Regions from separate parts of the Methylophaga sp. UBA678 genome, predicted to be linked through region 1. Evidence: riboswitches for the same ligand, from Rfam matches in the RefSeq annotation. Region 1 holds a riboswitch; the other holds the start of a gene.
The links. A riboswitch is a leader RNA that binds a small molecule or an ion and turns the genes downstream of it on or off. The one in region 1 is predicted to bind cyclic di-GMP.

Region 1 (9,945 bases):
TATCCGTGTTTGCTGGTGTGAAGCGTCGTTTAGAGTTAAAAGGTGAAATCAAGAATATTCGTGTTTATGATGATTTTGCCCATCATCCGACAGCGATAGCAACAACAATTGCTGGGCTGAGAGCCAAAATAGGTAACCGTCGTCTGGTAGCTGTATTGGAGCCTCGTTCAAATACGATGAAGATGGGAATTCACCAAGATACTTTGGCTCAGTCACTTATTCAGGCAGATAGAGTATTGTTGTTACAAGATAGCGACTTGAAATGGTCATTAAAAAACGTGACTGAAACACTGGGCGAACATGTTAGTGTCTTTGACTCGATTGATGCTATTGTGAAGACGATCAGCCAGGAAGCACAAGCGGGTGATGAGATTTTAGTAATGAGTAATGGTGGTTTTGGCGGTATTCATCAGAGAATTTTAGAGGCGATAGCTTAAGAATGTTGGATCAGCAACAAATTGCATTAGCCATTACCGGTGCTTCTGGCGCGCCTTACGCGAAGCGTTTATTGCAGGTATTACTCAAGCAAGGGCTTACGGTACATTTAATGATTTCTACCGCTGGTAGAATTGTGCTCGCTGATGAACTCAATTGGAAGTTGCCTGCAAGAGCATCGGATGTGCAGGAAAAGCTGAGTCAGGAATTCGACTGTATTCCTGAACAATTGCAGGTTTATGGTGAACAACAATGGTCATCACCACTGGCAAGTGGTTCACATCGCGTGCCCGCCATGATTGTGTGCCCATGTACCATGGGAACGTTATCAGCAATTGCTTGTGGTCAGAGTGATAATTTAATCAACCGCGCTGCCGACGTCATGCTTAAAGAAGATCGGAAATTGATCGTGGTTCCAAGAGAAGCGCCATTTTCTGTGATTCATCTCGAAAATATGTTGAAGTTAGCTAAACTGGGAGTCTGTATTTTGCCACCCAATCCTGGATTTTATTTTAATCCAACATCCTTAGCTGAAGTGGTCGATTTTGTTGTCGCGAGAATACTTGACCAAGCCAAGATAGAGCATGACTTGATGCCGCGATGGGGTGAGTAATGGGTTATTCGGGATTCGTCGTTAACTCACGTATAATGTGGCTTAAATTTAATGCCGTTCAGGAAAACCATGTCTGATATTGAAATTGCCCAACAGGCTGCCATGCAGGAAGTCATCCAGCTCGCCGAGAAAAAGCTGGGTCTTGCCTCTCAACATATTGACCCATACGGACATTTCAAAGCGAAAGTATCATTAGATGTCATGGATGAGTTGGCAAACCGGCCCGATGGTAAGTTAATCCTAGTAACTGCTATTAGCCCGACTCCTGCTGGTGAGGGAAAAACGACAACCACGATCGGCCTGAGTGATGCGCTAAACCGAATTGGTAAGAAATCCATTGTCTGTGTACGCGAACCTTCTATGGGGCCATGCTTTGGTTTGAAAGGCGGGGCTGCCGGTGGTGGTTATGCTCAGGTAGTACCCATGGAGGATATCAATCTTCACTTCACGGGCGATCTGCATGCAATAGCTTCAGCCCACAATTTATTATCAGCGATGATTGATAATCATATCCATCATGGAAATGCCTTACAGTTGGATGCCAGACGTATTGTTTGGCAGCGAGTCATGGATATGAATGACCGTGCATTGCGGGATATCGTGGTGGGTATGGGTGGTCCTGCCAATGGTTATTTGCGTGAAGAGCGTTTTGATATTGTTGTTGCTTCGGAAGTTATGGCTATCTTTTGCCTAGCTAATTCTTTGCCTGAGCTGAAGCAACGCTTGGGAGATATCCTGATCGGCTATTCCGTTGATGGGACACCAAGATATGCTCGAGAAATCATGGCCCACGGTGCTATGGCTGCATTACTAAAAGAAGCGATAAAACCCAATCTTGTGCAGACCTTAGAAAATAATCCAGCCTTTGTTCATGGTGGTCCATTTGCGAACATAGCGCATGGTTGTAATTCAGTTATCTCAACCAAAATGGCACTTAAGCTGAGTGATTATGTGGTCACTGAGGCGGGCTTTGGAGCGGATTTAGGTGCTGAGAAATTTATTGATATTAAGTGTCGCAAAGCTGGGATTAAGCCAGATATGGCTGTTGTTGTCGCCACAGTAAAAGCCTTGAAATATCACGGTGGTCTGGAACTGAAAGAGCTTGGCGAAGAAAACCTCGATGCGTTAAAGGTGGGACTGGCTAATTTAAAACGGCATTTAAGCAACTTACAAAATGAGTTTGGTCTACGCTGTGTTGTTGCCATCAATCACTTTGTTAATGATAGCGATGCAGAAATAGAACTAATTACAACGGCTGTAAAAGAAATGGGAGCTGAAGCCATTCTTGCTCGTCATTGGGCACAAGGTGGGGCCGGTGCAGAAACACTGGCGGAACGTGTTGTCGAAATACTGGATAGCCCTGCTGAGCCTTGTCGTCTGTTATATCCTGATAGTTTACCGCTATGGGACAAAATTAATCAGGTTGCTAAACGTCTATATGGCAGTGGTGAAGTCGTTGCTGATAAAAAAGTGATGGATAAGATCGCTATGTTGAACGAGCAGCACGGGGATATTCCAGTTTGTATGGCAAAAACACCGTATTCTTTTAGCAGTGACCCGAGCTTACGTGGCACGGCTGAGAATCATACGCTGACAATTCGTGATGTTCGTCTGTCAAACGGTGCTGGTTTTCTGGTTGTACTTTGTGGGGATGTGATGACTATGCCTGGATTACCTAAGCACCCAGCTGCTGAACGTATTGATATTGATGATAATGGCTCAATAGTCGGGCTGTTTTGATATAAAAAAGCTCAAATATTAAGGGTGTTAAGCAAAAAAGCCGTAGAGGTTTATCACTACGGCTTTTTTCTTTTATGTGCTTAAATTTTTTAAGCCTGAGTATTCACCTTGCGACGCAAACCAAGAAAACCTAACAATGCTGGAGCAAACATCCATAAGGCAGCAGGTACAGGCACTGCTGATGGCGTTTGGATATAACTAGCAAAGCCAGTTTCTTCAAAGTTAATTTCATGTGAAAGTGATGCATAAATGAATAATGCATTATCAAGCAGAATATCAGCAGAAGGTAATGTTGATATAGGGCCAGTGAAAAAGTCTTTATCAAACATCATCAGGCCAGACAGAGAAAAACTTTCTGTGAATTCAGACACCGGAAAAAGAGTGCTAGTTGTAAATAGAATCGCATCACCTGTGATATCGGGATTGAGACCTTTATTCACCATTGATGTAACGATATCTGTATTGAATGCATCAAGGTTTGCAATAGTATTATCTAATATACTGAGAGCAAACTGGCTGCCATCAAACAAAGTGGGGGCAGCTGTACCTGAGAGAACGTAATTTGATGATACGTATGTACTCACTGTGCCTGTGCTTGGAAGAGCATATGATGAGTAGAGGGTCGCTGATGCTAGGTCTGTATCGTAAGACCATGTAGCTGGTGCAGACTGGCCGAGCAATGAACTTAGGTCGCCATTAGCTGTTTGCCATGAACCATTAGTTGATAAGCTTGTTGCAGCTATAGCAGCGTTAGTTAAACCAGTAAATAAAGCCAGTGCGATAAAAACTATTTTGTTCATGTGTTCTTTCCTTAGATATTATTGCAGTACAGCCACCTTAGTATCATAAGGTCTGTAACTTTCCGTCCTTGGTTCACACCGAGTTTGGCTTTGGTTAAAGTGTTTCCAGAAAAAATAGTACCAAACAGATAATAATAAATAAAACGAAATTGTTAATTTTGTTCTCGATGTTTTTTTATTAAATCGTATGCTAACTGAATTTCTTTCGCTTGCTCTGTGGCAACGGCAATCATATCTTCTGGAACGCCTTGTCCCATGAGTTTATCCGGATGATATTGGCTCATCAGTTTTCGATAAGCACGTTTAATTTCTTGATTAGAACTCTTTTCAGTCAACCCAAGCGCTTTATAAGCGTCGGCCAATTCATCAGAATAAGAGCGCTGCGGACCGGAAGAGTATTGCTGCTGATGACCTCTTGCGAAACTTGCCTGGCTCATCACCATATCCAGAATACGGTTAAACTCGGCCCGGTTATATCCTAACTGAGCAGAGACTTGTTCCAGAATATCTTTTTCTTGTGGATCAAGCTTACCATCGGCTAAGGCCATGACTATCAGGTAAACCAGTAAGACTTGTTTTAGATTAAACGTATTACCACAATGTTGTTTGAATTGATTCATTGTGTCTGTAATATCAAAGTCGGGTTCTGCGCCTCGCTTAAACTGGCGGATGGCTTCTTGTCGATGCTCACCCGACATCCCCATTTTTTTGATAAAGGCTTCCACGTGATCGATTTCAATCTGGCTGATTCGACCATCTGCCTTCGCTAGTTTCCCCATCAAAACAAACACAGTTTCAAGAAAAACTGTTTGACGGGTTTGACTTGTAAATGGATTAGCACCGCCCAGACCATACGCTCGTATACGGTCAGCAAAACCACCAAACAGTAAGCCAATCAGTGCGCCAAAAATTCCTAAAATGAGTAATCCTACACTCATCGTACTGAGTAATATAAAGCCTAGAATAAGGCCAATCCACTTAAACATAACAATTAACTTTTGTTTGAAATACTAAAATAAATAAGACCGAGCCCCCATAGCCCAAATACCCAGCTCAGTACTGGTAACCCTGCAAACATAGTTGTCGAGTAACCATCGAGACCGGTGATAACGGCAGCGCCTACCAAAAATGCAGCGCCAGAGGTAGCAGCAGCACTACGATAACTGGCTTTTTTGATTTCTTTACGCAGCTGTTGAATATCATGAGATGCTAAATTAACGTTCAGCTGACCATCTTGGGCTCTCTTAGTCAGGTCATATAATAGACGCGGCATCTCGGGTAAGGTTTCAGCCCAATGAGGAGCTTCTTGCTTTAGCGTTCTTAACGCTGCTTGCCAGCCCATTTTTTCCTTCATCCATGATTCTAAAATGGGTTTGGCTGTTTTCCATAGATCCAGATCTGGATAGAGGTCACGGCCCAAGCCTTCAATATTCAGTAAGGTTTTTTGTAGCAGCACCAACTGTGGTTGTACTTCCATATTAAAACGACGCGCTGTTTGGAAAAGTCTCAGCAGCAGTTGTCCGAAAGAAATTTCTTTTAAAGGACGAGCGAATATGGGTTCACAAACACTTCTTATGGCTGCTTCAAACTCATCAAGTCGAGTCTCAGCCGGCACCCAGCCTGATTGCACATGTAACTCGGCAACCCGGCGATAGTCATGATTGAAAAAGGCAAGGAAATTTTCAGCTAAATAACGCTGATCATCTGGAGATAATGTCCCCATGATGCCAAAATCAACAGCAACATAACGTGGATTTGCCGGATCATGACTATCCACCATGATATTACCGGGATGCATGTCCGCATGGAAAAAACTATGCTTGAATACTTGGGTGAAAAAGATTTCGACCCCCATTTCTGCCAGTTTTGCCATATCCACACCTTTCGCGATTAAACCTTCAGTATCGCTAATAGGCGTGCCATAAATACGTTCTTGAACCAGGATATTAGGTTTGGTCAGCTTCCAGTATATCTTGGGGACATATAGTAAGGTGGTGCCTTCAAAATTGCGTTGCAGTTGAGAGGCTGAAGAGGCCTCGCGCAACATATCGAGTTCATCAAAAAGGTTCTTCTCAAGCTCAGCTACGATCTCTCTGGGCCGTAATCGTTTTCCCTCAGACCAGTATCGTTCAGCAAAAGATGCCAAGGTATACAACAAAGCAATATCACGCTTGATAATGGGCTCTATGCCAGGACGAACCAGTTTTATAACGACTTGCTCACCACTTTTTAATGTAGCTGCGTGTACTTGTGCGATGGAAGCTGAAGCAAGCGGTTCAGGTTCAATATGAGCAAATAATGTCTCAATGGATTCTGCTTCATAGGCTTTATCAATCAGTTGTTTTGCTTGCTCAGCGGGAAAAGGTGCTACTTGGTCTTGAAGTTTAGCTAATGAATTGGCTATGTCAGGCGGCAAGAGATCGCGACGCGTTGATAACACCTGTCCAAACTTTACAAAGATAGGTCCTAAGTCCTGTAATGCCAGTCTTAATCTTTCGCCTCGAGGCAGTGTCGATTGTTTATTGCGCCAGCGATGTGGCGATAAAAAACTGAAATACCGAAGCGGACGCAATAAATGGATTGCTTTGATCACTTCGTCCAGGCGATGTTTTGCCAGGACGTGATTAATTTGAATCAGCCTGGATAACTGATTAGCCTTCATTAATGGCTCCTTACATGGTTATGACTGCGGTCAAGAGACAATGTCAATACTCTGTTTCCAACCTGTTTATTCGTGCTTCAAGTCGATCGATATCCGCAGTTAACCTGTCCACATCATTCATAAAGTCATCAATTTGAATCTTGTCCGGTAATATGTGCGCTTCTTCACGAAGGTACTCGGAAAGTGACATAGATAATGAACGTTGAGTTGCATTCAGCCATGAGAAACTGTGTTTAATCGCATAACTAAGCGGTTGGGCGATAACGTCACCAGTTACGTTGGCTATTTGTTGTTCCCAATCAAAATCGAAACCATCCAGTACGTCTTGTAATTGTTTAGCGAACTGAACATTACCGTGAATATGGATTTCATTAGAAAATAAATGCTCAGGCTGCTTGGCGAGTTTTAATAAACTCAAGGCTTTCGCAGTGATTAATAAGTCAGCGTTCTCTTCATCGTTATGTGACAATTTGACAGTAGATTGATGGAAGGAGACATGCAGATATTGCTGCCAGTCTTCAACATGGATAACGATGACGCGATTTTCGAAAGCCTCAAGGCGCTCACACGTTTCAGGATCCTGTTTTAACCCCTGATTGATGGCAAACTCGATAGGACGCAATAGTGTAGTCATGGGGTTAGAACTTGTAACCACGATGAAGTGAAACGATGCCAGCAGTCATATTGTGATATTCGCAACGTTCAAATCCTACATTTTCCATCATCTGTTTCAAGGTCTCTTGGTCTGGGTGCATACGAATAGATTCAGCCAAATAGCGGTAGCTGTCTTCATCACCAGTAAATACTTTTCCTAGTTGTGGCAATATCTTGAAGGAATAGGCGTCGTAAACGGGGGCCATCCATTCAGCAGGTTTAGAAAACTCTAAGACCATCAGTTGACCGCCGGGTTTGAGAACCCGATACATTGAAGCTAAGGCTTTGTCTTTATCCGTGACATTACGCAAGCCAAAAGCGATGGTAATACAGTTAAAACTATTGTCAGGAAAGGGCAGAGCTTCTGCATTGGCTTGAACATACTCGATATTACCGACAATACCGTCATCTGTTAGACGGTCACGACCAACATTGAGCATTGAGGCATTGATATCGGCTAACACCACTTTACCTGTGTCACCAACAAGCTTGGAAAATTTCCGCGTCAAGTCACCTGTTCCGCCTGCGATATCCAGAACTGTAGCTCCGCGCCGTACACCACTGTTGAGAATGGTAAATCGTTTCCAGAAACGATGAATGCCAAGCGACATCAAGTCGTTCATCAGATCATATTTACCGGCAACGGAGTGGAAAACCTCAGCAACATGCTTGGCTTTTTCCGCAGTGGGCACTTCTTTGTAACCGAAATGCGTTGTCTCTTTAACTTCCATAACGTGACCTATTGCTGTTGGCGATGATAACCGGCTTTTTCGAGCCGGTTAAGATAGTCTTGCCAGAGGGATTCTTCATGCATGGCAAGTTCATATAAATAATCCCATGTAAACAAACCACTGTCATGACCATCATCAAAAAACAACTTTAGCGCATAGTGACCTACGGGTTCGATTTTATCGAGACCAACATTTTCTTTACCTGTTTGCAGAACTTCTTGTCCGGGACCGTGCCCACGTACCTCTGCAGAAGGTGAGTAAACGCGTAAATATTCAGCGGAAAGACGATATTGCCTATCGCCATAACTGAGAGATAGGCACTTTGATTGTTTGTGCAAGGTGATGTCTGTTGGTAATTGAGTTTCTGCCATTAAAGCATTCCTTACAGAATATAGCGTGATAAGTCTTCGTCTTCAGCTACAACGGACAGTTGTTCATTGACATAGTCTCTATCAATGACGACGGAGAGATTCTGTTCACTCCCTGCTTCATAAGAAATGTCTTCTAACAATTTCTCAAGCATGGTATGTAAGCGTCGTGCGCCAATATTTTCGGTTTTCTCATTCACTTCCCAGGCCAGTTCGGCAATTCGTTCGATACCGTCGTCGGTAAAACGAAGTTCCACTCCCTCAGTAGCCAGCAATGCAATATATTGCTCGGTTAATGAGGCATCAGGTTCGGTCAGAATGCGGACAAAATCCGCAGAAGAAAGTGCATCAAGTTCGACGCGTATGGGTAAACGACCCTGAAGTTCAGGAATAAGATCAGAAGGTTTGCTCAAATGAAAGGCGCCAGAGGCAATGAACAAAATATGATCGGTTTTTATCATGCCGTATTTAGTCGAAACTGTACTGCCCTCAACCAGAGGCAATAAATCCCGCTGAACGCCTGCACGGGAGACATCAGCGTTATTACCACTCTCACCACGACCGGTGATTTTATCAATTTCATCAAGGAAGACGATGCCGTTTTGTTCGACACGCTCCAGCACATCCGCTTTCAACTCTTCTTCATTAATGAGTTTTAGAGCTTCTTCTTCAGCCAGTATGCGCATGGCATTACCAACAGTAATCTTGCGTGTGCTCTTACGGTTTGTTCCCATGTTCTGAAACATTTCCTGAAGCTGACTGGTCATCTCTTCCATGCCTGGTGGAGACATGATTTCTACACCAACATTTGGCGCATTCAGTTCAAGTTCAATTTCGCGATCATCGAGCTTACCTTCGCGCAGCATTTTGCGAAAACGTTGGCGAGTGGCTGATTCATCTTCACTATCAACATCGCGTGCTGGTCGCAGTAAGGCATCTAAAATTCGTTCTTCTGCAGCATCTTCGGCTTTTGTTTTAACTGAGGATATTGCCGATTCACGTAACATCTTCATCGCAGTTTCAGCGAGGTCGCGAATGATTGATTCAACATCACGGCCAACATAACCCACCTCAGTAAATTTTGTGGCTTCGACTTTAATGAAAGGGGCATTAGCGAGAGCGGCAAGTCGACGAGCAATTTCTGTTTTGCCTACACCCGTTGGGCCAATCATAAGAATGTTTTTTGGCGTGACTTCATGTTGAAGTGAGGCATCTAATTGTTGGCGGCGCCAGCGGTTACGCAAAGCGATAGCCACCGCTTTTTTTGCCGCTTGTTGTCCGATGATGCGTTTATCAAGTTCGTTGACTATTTGTTTTGGCGTTAATGATTGCATGGTAGATGTCAGTTTGATTCCAGAGTTTCGATTGTAAGATTGTGATTAGTATAGATGCAGATATCAGCGGCAATATTCAACCCTTTCTCAACAATTTCCCTCGCACTGAGTGAAGTGTTTTGCAATAAAGCGGTCGCAGCAGCTTGAGCAAACGGACCGCCAGAACCAATAGCAATAAGACCGTGTTCTGGTTCGATTACATCGCCATTACCAGAAATAATCAGTGATGCTTCTGCATCGGCGACAGCGAGTAAAGCTTCTAAGCGTCGCATCATCCGGTCAGTGCGCCAGTCTTTAGCTAACTCAAGTGCACTTCTAGTTAAGTTACCTTGATGCTTTTCAAGCTTTGCTTCAAAGCGTTCGAACAACGTAAATGCATCTGCGGTGCCACCGGCAAAACCAGCAATCACTTTACCGTGATAAAGACGTCTGACTTTGCGTGCATTGCCTTTCATGATGGTATTGCCAAGACTCACCTGCCCATCACCACCAATGACCACTTGGCCGTCACGGCGATAGGAAAGGATAGTCGTACCGCGGTACTGCTCCATAGAGACTCCTGTTTGATTTTTTAAAGTGTGACAAATTTATAGAACGCAATAGTATAC
Region 2 (9,945 bases), on a different contig from region 1:
TCACCACTACCTGTAATTCAGTCGGTGGTGTATGTTCTTCGATAGACATACTTGCCCCAGCTGCGACAATGACGACCGTTAAGTCAGCATAGGCAACAAAGCTTGGAGACTCATGACCTTCAACACGTAATACCGTCTGATACTGCTCAGGATGAATCTGCCAGCTTTCGAACTGTTGAGCTAAGGCCTTCGCAGCCAGATCTTCCTGCTGCAACTGCCTTTGAATATGTTCTGCATTGACTGGCGAGCGGGTATCTAATAACTGAGGCGCCACTTGTCCTTGCTTATCCAACACAATTAACTCGCCGGGCTGTTCACCATCGACACTGTTGATTTCAAGCACATCCCCCACATGTAGCGACAAGCGGATCGCTTGCTGTCCCTCAACTCGAAATTGTTGGCTATCTATCGGCGATTGCAGATTAAGAAACCGTTCTTCATCCCATTCTTCTTCGATCATTTCTAACATGTTTTACCTTGTCTTCCAGCGATAAGCCGGCGTGATTTTTGTTCATCTCTGGTGCAAGCTCAACAGGCTCTGAACCAGAAAAGTGCACAATATTGTTCTGCCTGTCTGACAAAAAAATAAATTTCTCTAGGTTTAACAATATTTACCTTCAGTAAACATAATTCAATCCTCCTGATGGAGTATCCCATTAGTTATAACCCGGCAAATACTCAGTGAAATGGCACAAAATCTGCTGTTACAGAACAAAACAAACGTAAGACAGACCACTCCATTTCTGGTGTGGACGTTGCGAAGGTAATACAGATGATCAATATCAAACTCAAAAGCTGGATAGATGGGCAGACTTGGTTTGGTGAAACAGTACGCGCTGTCACCAAAAATAAGGAATTACCCTCTCTAGACTTCAATGACTTAGCCTTTAAACTCGCCACCGCTGAACATATCAGTGAAACCCTGCCCGTTGTACTAAAATCACTCCAATCCCTGATGGAGGATCTATTTCCGCATAAACAGCAAGCAGAGCTGTTGATTTTGTTCAGTAACCCGTCTACTTCTGAAACCTTTATGCATCATGGTCTGGAGCAAGCGCCACCAGCAAAACTGATGCAGTCATTACATCACTTATTCACTGTCGGTAAGGCACCCGATACCAGTGACATGATGGAAGTAGATGGCCTGACTGTCGCCCCCAACCGTTTATTCGAGCACGACAATCTGACCGTCTGGTCCTTATTTTTATTTCGTGACACGGTGCCGAGTACTAAACAATTAAAGTGGAAAACCGCCAGCATTGAAAACACCTTATATAAAGGCTTACAAGCCTGGTATCACAAGGAAAGCAAATTAAAAAAGGCCCTGGAATCCGAGCGTGCGATGTATGCGGCTGAACTCCATGACTCACTGGCACAGGTATTAGGATACTTACGTCTAAAAAGCCTGAAACTGGATAAACTCTGTCAGCAGGATGAGTTCAGTTCACTGAAACCGATTACAGAAGATTTAGCCTCCTATACACAATGCGCTTATCATCAAACACGCGAACTGATTACCTCCTCACGTCTGACCATGCAAAGTGAGAATCTTTCACAGGGTGTGATTAATTCTATAAAAGAGTTTGAACATCAATCGGCTATCGTATTCGAACTGGACAATCGTCTGCCTCTAAATATGTTGTCACCGCAGCAGTCGATGCAAATGCTGTATATCGTTCGTGAAAGCCTCAGTAATATCGTCCGTCACTCTCATGCCACACGTGCACGTGTGGTACTCCTCCTGAAAACCAGCTCGCTCATACATATTCAAATTGAAGATAACGGAACGGGCATTAACCCAGAGGCCGCCCGAAGTGATAGTTTTGGTTTGCAGATTATGAAAGAACGGGCTGATCGTATCGGTGCCAGCTTAGAGATTAATAACCGTCCCGAAGGCGGCACCCGGGTTGATCTCAGCCTGGATCTGGAGGCGAATGAATGAGTGATACCCCAATTACTGTGGTGGTTGTCGATGATCACCCCTTATTTCGTCGTGGCGTGGTTGAACTGCTCAACGACAGTGAAGAAATGACCGTTATTGCTGAATACGATAATGCTGAAGCCTTACTCGACAATATAGAGAATACTTACCCGGATATCCTACTATTGGACATGCAGATGCCCGGCAAGTCGGGTCTGGATGTATTGAGACAACTGCGTGAACATGACGATAAATTAAAAATCATCATTATCACCGCCTGTAATGAACAGGATAAATTACTCGAAGCTCTACGCTACGGTGCTAATGGTTACCTGCAAAAAGACACACCACCTGATGAGATTTTGTCGCAATTACTGTCGGTTTTACATGGGAATGTCGCCATGAATGCCGGTGCTATTACCTCTCTCGCCAGCCATCTGCGTGAAAATAAGGAAGATGAGGACACACCCTCCAGTTCTATATTGTCTCACCTCACTGAGCGTGAACGTGAAACGCTATTTTTTATAGCTAAAGGGCTAAATAACAAACTGATTGCCCGTGAACTGGGTATTAGTGATGGCACGGTTAAAGTCTATGTAAAAAGTCTGTTGCGTAAAATAAACCTGCACTCCCGACTTGAACTGGCAGCGTGGGCTCACCGCAACCTCTCCGCAGAGCTACTGGACAAGGAAATGTAAAAATGACCTTGTTGAAATGGCCCCGCCGTCAGCCACAAACGCAAGCGGAAGAAGCGCAATTACTGAAGCTGTTTAATAGTTTGAATGATGTGGTGTTGTTACTCGACAAACAGCATCAGGTGCAATTCATTAATCAGTACTGGGAAACCATCACCGGCATTCCCGTTGAACAAACGCTTGGCCGTTTGTTTTCTGATTTTCTACATCCAGAAGAGCTCCCTAGCTGGTCACAGCTACTCAATAAAATCACACCTAACCAGCATGAAACAGTCTGGTTTCGCTTAATTAGTGCGAGTGGTGAGTTACGTTGGTGTGAAATGCGTATTCAATCTGTCAATAAAGACCAGCTCTATCCTCTTTCAGCCACCTTGTGTGACATCACACCACAAGTACGAAATGAAGAAGTGCGTCATGCCAGTCACCGGAGCTTACAAAGCCTAGTCGATCGTCTGCCGGCCATGTTGTATCGCTCCAGAAACAATGCCAGCTGGAGTATGGAATATGTGAGTGAAGGCTGTGAACTCATCACCGGTTACACTGCCGAGAGCATGCTGAATCAATCGCAAGTCTCACTTGGTTCGATTATTCATCCCGATGACGCCACCCGTGTCTGGGAGGAAGTACAGCAGGCATTGGAAACATTCTCATCTTTTGATATTCACTACCGTTTAACCAAAGCAGACGGCACAGAAGTCAGTGTGCAGGATAAAGGCCGTGGTCTCTATTCGGAAAGTGGCATGGTGCTTGGTGTGGAGGGCATTCTGCTGTTAACCACAGAGTCGTAACAGTTGATTAAGATGATGTTTTCTAAGCTAATCTACCCCCTTTTTTACCCTTTTGGGATACCCACTCAAGAGGATTTCTCCCGCTAGCAAAGCGAGCTATTTTGGTCGGTAAGCGCTGTCGACTTTCGCAGCATGATTGACTAAATAACACTGATGGAGAACCCCTATGGCAACTCGCATTGCGATACTTGGTGCAGGCCCAAGTGGTATGGCACAACTACGAGCATTCCAGTCCGCACAGGAAAAAGGTGCAGATATTCCTGAACTCGTTTGTTTTGAAAAACAAGCGGATTGGGGCGGCCAGTGGAATTACACCTGGCGCACTGGTTTAGATGAAAATGGCGAACCAGTTCATAGCAGTATGTATCGTTACTTATGGTCAAACGGCCCGAAAGAATGTTTAGAATTTGCTGATTACACATTCGACGAGCACTTTGGCAAACCGATTGCCTCATACCCGCCACGTGAAGTGTTGTGGGACTACATCAAAGGACGTGTTGAAAAAGCCGGCGTTAGAAAATATATCCGTTTTAATACCGCTGTTCGTCATGTTGAATTCAACGAAGGCACTCAGACGTTTACCGTCACTGTGCAGGACCATAGCACTGACACGATTTACTCAGAAGAGTTTGATTATGTGGTCTGTTGTACCGGCCACTTCTCCACACCCTATGTGCCTGAATTTGAAGGCTTCGACAAATTTGGTGGTCGCATTCTGCATGCCCATGACTTCCGAGACGCACTGGAATTTAAAGATAAAATCGTCTTACTGGTGGGCAGCAGTTACTCCGCCGAAGATATCGGTTCGCAATGTTATAAATATGGTGCAAAAAAACTGATCAGCTGCTATCGCACCGCACCCATGGGCTATAAATGGCCAGAAAACTGGGATGAAAGAGCCAATCTGGTTCGTGTTGATACGGAAAAAGCCTATTTTGCTGATGGCTCCTCTGAAAAAGTCGATGCCATTATTTTATGCACGGGCTACATTCACCACTTCCCATTCCTCAATGATGATCTGCGACTGGTGACCAATAACCGCTTATGGCCGCTCGACCTATACAAAGGCGTGGTGTGGGAAGACAATCCAAAATTCTTCTACATTGGTATGCAGGATCAATGGTATAGCTTCAATATGTTTGATGCTCAAGCCTGGTATGCTCGTGATGTGATTATGGGACGTATCCCATTACCATCAAAAGAAGAGATGAAAGCCGATAGTATGGCCTGGCGTGAAAAAGAACTGACGCTGGAAACCGCTGAAGAAATGTATACCTATCAAGGTGATTACATTCAGGAACTGATTGACATGACCGACTATCCGTCATTCGATATTCCGGCAGTCAACCAAACCTTCCTTGAATGGAAACATCATAAAAAAGAAAACATTATGACCTTCCGTGATCACTCCTACCGTTCACTGATGACAGGCACCATGTCACCTAAACATCATACTCCCTGGATAGATGCACTGGATGACTCACTGGAAGCCTATCTCTCTGATAAGAGCGAAATTCCTGTGGCGAAAGAAGCCTAAACAACCTATATGGACTGGAGAACATCATGACAAGCGTCACCAAGATTATTGATAAAACCGTTGAGCCGATCGAGTCGGATCTGGATGGCTGGGTGAAACAGACGGGCAAGCCGACCATGAAGACCTGGATTGAATACAAAAGCGAAGATGGCAGCATACTGTCAGGTCGTTGGGAAGCGACTCAAGGCACCTACCATGCGACCTATGGCGGTTGGGAGTTTGTCCACATCATGGCCGGTAAAGCGATTGTCACGGCTGAAGGTGGTGAACCTCTTACTCTAAGTGCTGGCGAATCCATGGTGTTTGAAAACACCTTTGTCGGCACTTGGGAAATCATCGAACCGATAACCAAACACTTTGTGCTGAAACTATAACTGAGTGTTTTTAAACGATCTGTTCCTTGGAGTGGATACCTTAGGTGTTCACTCCTTTTTTTATTGAGGACATGACAATGATTCATACCATCTATATTGCTGAACACAATCTTGGAAAACAGGTTCAGGTCGATAAAATTGAGTTGATTACAGGGAAAGGCATCGTCGGTGACCGTAACTTTGATCGTGCTCAGTGGCCGGGGCAGAATATTACCTTTATTGAAATGGAAGAAATCGAAGCTTTTAATAATAACTACCAGCAACGTATTCAACTGGCCGATACTCGACGAAATGTCATCACCCAAGGCATCCGATTGAATGATCTTGTCGGCAAAGAGTTTCTGATTGGCGGTGTGCGTTTTAAGGGTGTTGAGCTGTGTGAGCCCTGCGCTACGCTTGGCAAGTTATTAAGTAATGACTCGATAGCTAAAAAAGACGTGGTGAGAGCCTTTGTGCATAAAAGTGGCTTACGAGCCGACGTGCTGAGTGATGGTGAAATCCATGCGGGAATGACGTTTGAAGTCGTAGAAACAGTCTAGTCACGCAAGGCGTCACTAGACCATTTGTTTAATCATTCATCTGATGTAATAACGCAAAAATCGCTTCACGGCTTTGTTGCAGGTACGGCGTGTCATCAAATAACTCCGCTTCACTCTGCACATATTCGCCTTCAGGCAAGGACTTCTCGATAGCATAAAACGCATCGACCGTACCGTGCTCTGCCTCTAAATGAAACTGTAATGCCCACACGTATTTGCCTAAATGAAAGCCTTGATAAGGGGTAATCAGGCTACTGGCGAAGGGAAACGCATTCACAGGCAGTTCAAAACACTCACCATGCCAGCTTAATGGTTTAAACGAGTCCGGCATCCAGGTAGCAGTATCATCGGTCTTTGTGACCGTATGCCAGCCAATTTCCTGCTGTTCATTCTGGTACACTTTCGCCCCCATTGCGCAGGCAATCAGTTGCCCCCCCAGACAAATGCCCAACACTTTTTTACCAGCTTCAATCGCTTCTTTAATCAGCTTTTTCTCAGCAGCTAACCATGGATAAGTGTCTTCATCATTCACACTCATCGGACCACCCATGATTAATAACCAATCAAAGGTATCAATGGTCGGTAATGCTTCATTAAAATCCAGGCGATATGTATGCAACTCAAACGCTTTATCAGCAAACCAACCCTGCATCGAGCCAATCCATTCACCCTCTGCATGCTGCAAAATGGCTACTTTCTGCACTGTTATTACTCCGTAAACTTTTTGTTTCAGAGATGCTGATTACTGAAAATTTGTCAGCCATCCCACCGATGATCCGCATGATCATGCTAAATAATTGTTATCCCTAGAATAGTTGAAGACAGAACCGAAAGAAACCGTGCGCTATGATCTTTGCCGAAATCCGATATATCACCATAATTGAAGCACTGATGAAGAACGTCTTTTCTACTGCGCCACCAGCATATCAGCACGATAAAACGCTCCGGCGTTTTCGCCCAACGTTTTCACTAACTTGGGTAGTAATGCTGTCATGGTATCCATTAACTGCCAGGGTGGGTTGATGACAAACATACCCGATGACGTCATACCGCGTGTGGAGGAATCGGCATCTACCCCCAATTCATAGCGTTGTATATGCGTGATGCCGCTGCTTATCAACTGTTTATCGAGTCGGTTAATACGCGCTCTGTCGACCACCGGATACCAGATTGCATACATTCCTGTAGCAAACTTTTTATGGGCTTTCACCACGGTCTGAAAAACGTCATCATAATCGGACTTGATCTCGTAAGATGGGTCAATCAACACTAAGGCTCTGCGTGAATCTGGGGGTAACAAACTCAGCAAACCTTTCAGACCATCTTCTCTTCTGACACGTGCCTGCTTAAATGGGCGCAGATTATTTGCCAGAAACACACTATCTTCTGGGTGCATCTCAAAACACCACGCTTGGTCCTGAGACCGTAAATACTGTGTTGCCAACAGTGGTGAGCCAGGGTAAAACGTCAGCTCATTGCCAGCATTCACCGCTTTCACTGCTGTCTGATATGACAGTAGCTCGGGCCAATCTAAGCCAACAATCTTTGTAATACCCTTTTGATATTCCTGATTTTTTTCAGCGTGGTCCGAACGTAAATGATACAATCCCGCCCCGGAATGGGTATCAATATAACTAAAAGCTTTTTCTTTTTTCACCATATGCTGAAGCAGTTCGATCAACACGATATGTTTCAGCACATCAGCAAAATTACCCGCATGGAATGAATGACGATAACTTAACAAAGCAGAATCCTACGCAGGTAAATGAAATTGTTCTGCAAATTATGCCTGTTAGTGAGGGAGTGCGTTGGAAAATATTATGTGAGATTAGATGCACATAAAAACAGCTATCAACTCACCGTCGTCTGATATGAGATTTAGACAGATTCAATAATAAAAGCCTTTAAATTCACTAATCAGGACAATTACTTCAAAACCACTCTCTCCTCTCAATACTGTACTAAAGTACAATTTTTATTTTAATTCCAAAAACATAAACTACAGTTGCTTCATTATTTTTAATAGAGCCAAACTTGGTGTGAGCCAAGGACGGAAAGCTACAGGTCTTCCCCTCTGGAAAGATGGCTGGGTTGCATGACTTTATGGAAATAGCAATGAAAAAAATACTAGCTGGTCTAGCAATTATTTTGGGGGTATCTGCACAAGCACATGCTGCAGGTGTCAATTTAGTATCAAACGGCTCATTCGAAAACCCTGATATTCAATCTGGTTCATGGACCATTCTTTATGATGGTGATTTAACCAACTGGGAAGCAGGTGAGGACGGTGTAGAAGTGCGTGATAACGCAGCAGGCACAGCCTTTGATGGTGATCAATTTGTTGAGCTAGATACGACTCACAACAGCAGCATCACACAAACTTTAGCAACAACGGCTGGCTCATCTTATGAGTTATCATTTGCTTATTCTGGTCGCATCAGCCAATCAGCTGATACAAATGCTATTTCTATATTCTGGAATGGTGTGATGGTTGACACCGTTACTGCTATCGGTGGCGCTCAACATGACTGGGTTGTTTACACGTTCTTAGTCGATGCTGTGGGTAATGATATTTTGACTTTCGCAGCCAATGGTCTTGATGACTCATTTGGTGGTAGCTTAGATGCTGTATCAGTTAGTGCTGTTCCAGTTCCAGCGGCAGCCTTCTTATTTGCTCCAGCATTACTTGGTTTTATGGGATTACGCCGTAAAACTGCAAAAATAGCGTAATTAAGATTAGTTAACTTTCTAGTCTAGAAAAAACAAGCATTTAAGCCTCCAAAAATTTTTTGGGGGCTTTTTTTTGCTTGGTTATTGGTGGTATGTCAGTTCATTTATTAAGAAGCATTCCCATTAATTGTCTGAACTCTCACTAAAACTCGATGGCATTCCAGTGATTGAATTTTATGCTGATAAACGAACTTATCAACAAGCTAGTTATACTCATTCTGAAACAATCTCACCCTGTTGCGACCACTTCTTTTAGCATCGTACATAGCAAAGTCAGCACAATTTAATAGTCCATCCTCTTCAGTACTATGCACCGGATAGAGCGCCACACCAATACTGGCTCCGACGCTGACAGTTAAATCCTCAAATGTCATGGGGCTTTGCAAAGAATCCAGTACTTTCTCGCCGACTTGCAAGGCGGCCTGCTCATCAGTGACTTTATGCAGCAACACGACAAACTCATCACCACCCAGTCTGGCGACTGAATCCGGTTTACGGAGACAAGCACGGATTCGTTCGGCACACTGAATCAACACCGCATCCCCCACATCGTGTCCGTAGGTATCGTTAATCGGTTTGAATTCATCCAAATCGATAAACATTAAGGCTAATGCGTATTTATCCCGTTCTGCCATTGTCATCGCCAAATGCAGCCGTTCTCTGAACAAGATTCGATTTGGCAACCCGGTCAGTGCATCGTGATGAGCAAGATGCTGAGCGTGTTCTTCCATGACTTTTCTATCTGTAATATCGAAAAACCATGCCAAAATCATTTGTTTGCTGTGATATTCAATTTGAAGATAGGAGGCGATAACCCATTTCGTTGATTGCTGGCTATCAGGGAAGTAGAGTTCAACTAACTGGTTATTCACATGCTGGCCATGCTCAATTAACTTCACCGTATCATCATATTCAACTTTATTCGCGTAATAACGTCGAAGCGTGACGCCTATGGCTTCCTGATGTTTCTTTTCGATTAAAGAGGCATAACTTTTATTCGCAAAGACCACTTCTTGTGTGTCGATATCAATAATGGATGCCGCAGTGGGGCTAAAGTCCAACATCATTCGCAAACGTGATTCGCTTTCTAATGCTTTGATACGTAGCTTTGCATTTTCCAGGAAGGTTTCGCCTGATTTTTTAGCCGCCAGAAAAACAAACAATACAAACAGCACCAGCATGGCGCTCATACCATATGTTATCGGTTCTCCTTGCAGAAAAAGTATCAGAATATGTGGAACCATGGTGGGAAGAACAAAAGCCACGACCGATCTTCGGTCCACCGAGAGTGAAGCCATACCACCCGAAGCTATCCCGCCAATGGTAAATGACAAAAATGCCTGATAGGCAATATTGTCATG

Region 2: another riboswitch for cyclic di-GMP. It lies ahead of B3014_RS11505 (DUF642 domain-containing protein); the one in region 1 lies ahead of B3014_RS01490 (hypothetical protein).

The regions. Positions count from the first base shown of each region.
Region 1 is NZ_DBNG01000004.1:179-10,123, reverse strand. Features, by position in the region: gene mpl (UDP-N-acetylmuramate:L-alanyl-gamma-D-glutamyl-meso-diaminopimelate ligase) at 1-437, shown strand, start outside; gene B3014_RS01500 (UbiX family flavin prenyltransferase) at 440-1,048, shown strand; gene B3014_RS01495 (formate--tetrahydrofolate ligase) at 1,118-2,788, shown strand; gene B3014_RS01490 (hypothetical protein) at 2,878-3,588, opposite strand; cyclic di-GMP riboswitch class I at 3,608-3,687, opposite strand; gene djlA (co-chaperone DjlA) at 3,741-4,574, opposite strand; gene ubiB (ubiquinone biosynthesis regulatory protein kinase UbiB) at 4,580-6,250, opposite strand; gene B3014_RS01475 (ubiquinone biosynthesis accessory factor UbiJ) at 6,294-6,884, opposite strand; gene ubiE (bifunctional demethylmenaquinone methyltransferase/2-methoxy-6-polyprenyl-1,4-benzoquinol methylase UbiE) at 6,889-7,635, opposite strand; gene B3014_RS01465 (DUF971 domain-containing protein) at 7,644-8,006, opposite strand; gene hslU (ATP-dependent protease ATPase subunit HslU) at 8,018-9,337, opposite strand; gene hslV (ATP-dependent protease subunit HslV) at 9,346-9,888, opposite strand.
Region 2 is NZ_DBNG01000022.1:13,346-23,290, forward strand. Features, by position in the region: gene B3014_RS11460 (DUF1989 domain-containing protein) at 1-469, opposite strand, end outside; gene B3014_RS11465 (sensor histidine kinase) at 773-1,942, shown strand; gene B3014_RS11470 (response regulator) at 1,939-2,619, shown strand; gene B3014_RS11475 (PAS domain-containing protein) at 2,622-3,404, shown strand; gene B3014_RS11480 (NAD(P)-binding domain-containing protein) at 3,571-4,941, shown strand; gene B3014_RS11485 (cupin domain-containing protein) at 4,968-5,315, shown strand; gene B3014_RS11490 (MOSC domain-containing protein) at 5,393-5,854, shown strand; gene B3014_RS11495 (type 1 glutamine amidotransferase) at 5,883-6,557, opposite strand; gene B3014_RS11500 (23S rRNA (adenine(2030)-N(6))-methyltransferase RlmJ) at 6,762-7,598, opposite strand; cyclic di-GMP riboswitch class I at 7,872-7,953, shown strand; gene B3014_RS11505 (DUF642 domain-containing protein) at 7,970-8,584, shown strand; gene B3014_RS11510 (diguanylate cyclase domain-containing protein) at 8,788-9,945, opposite strand, start outside.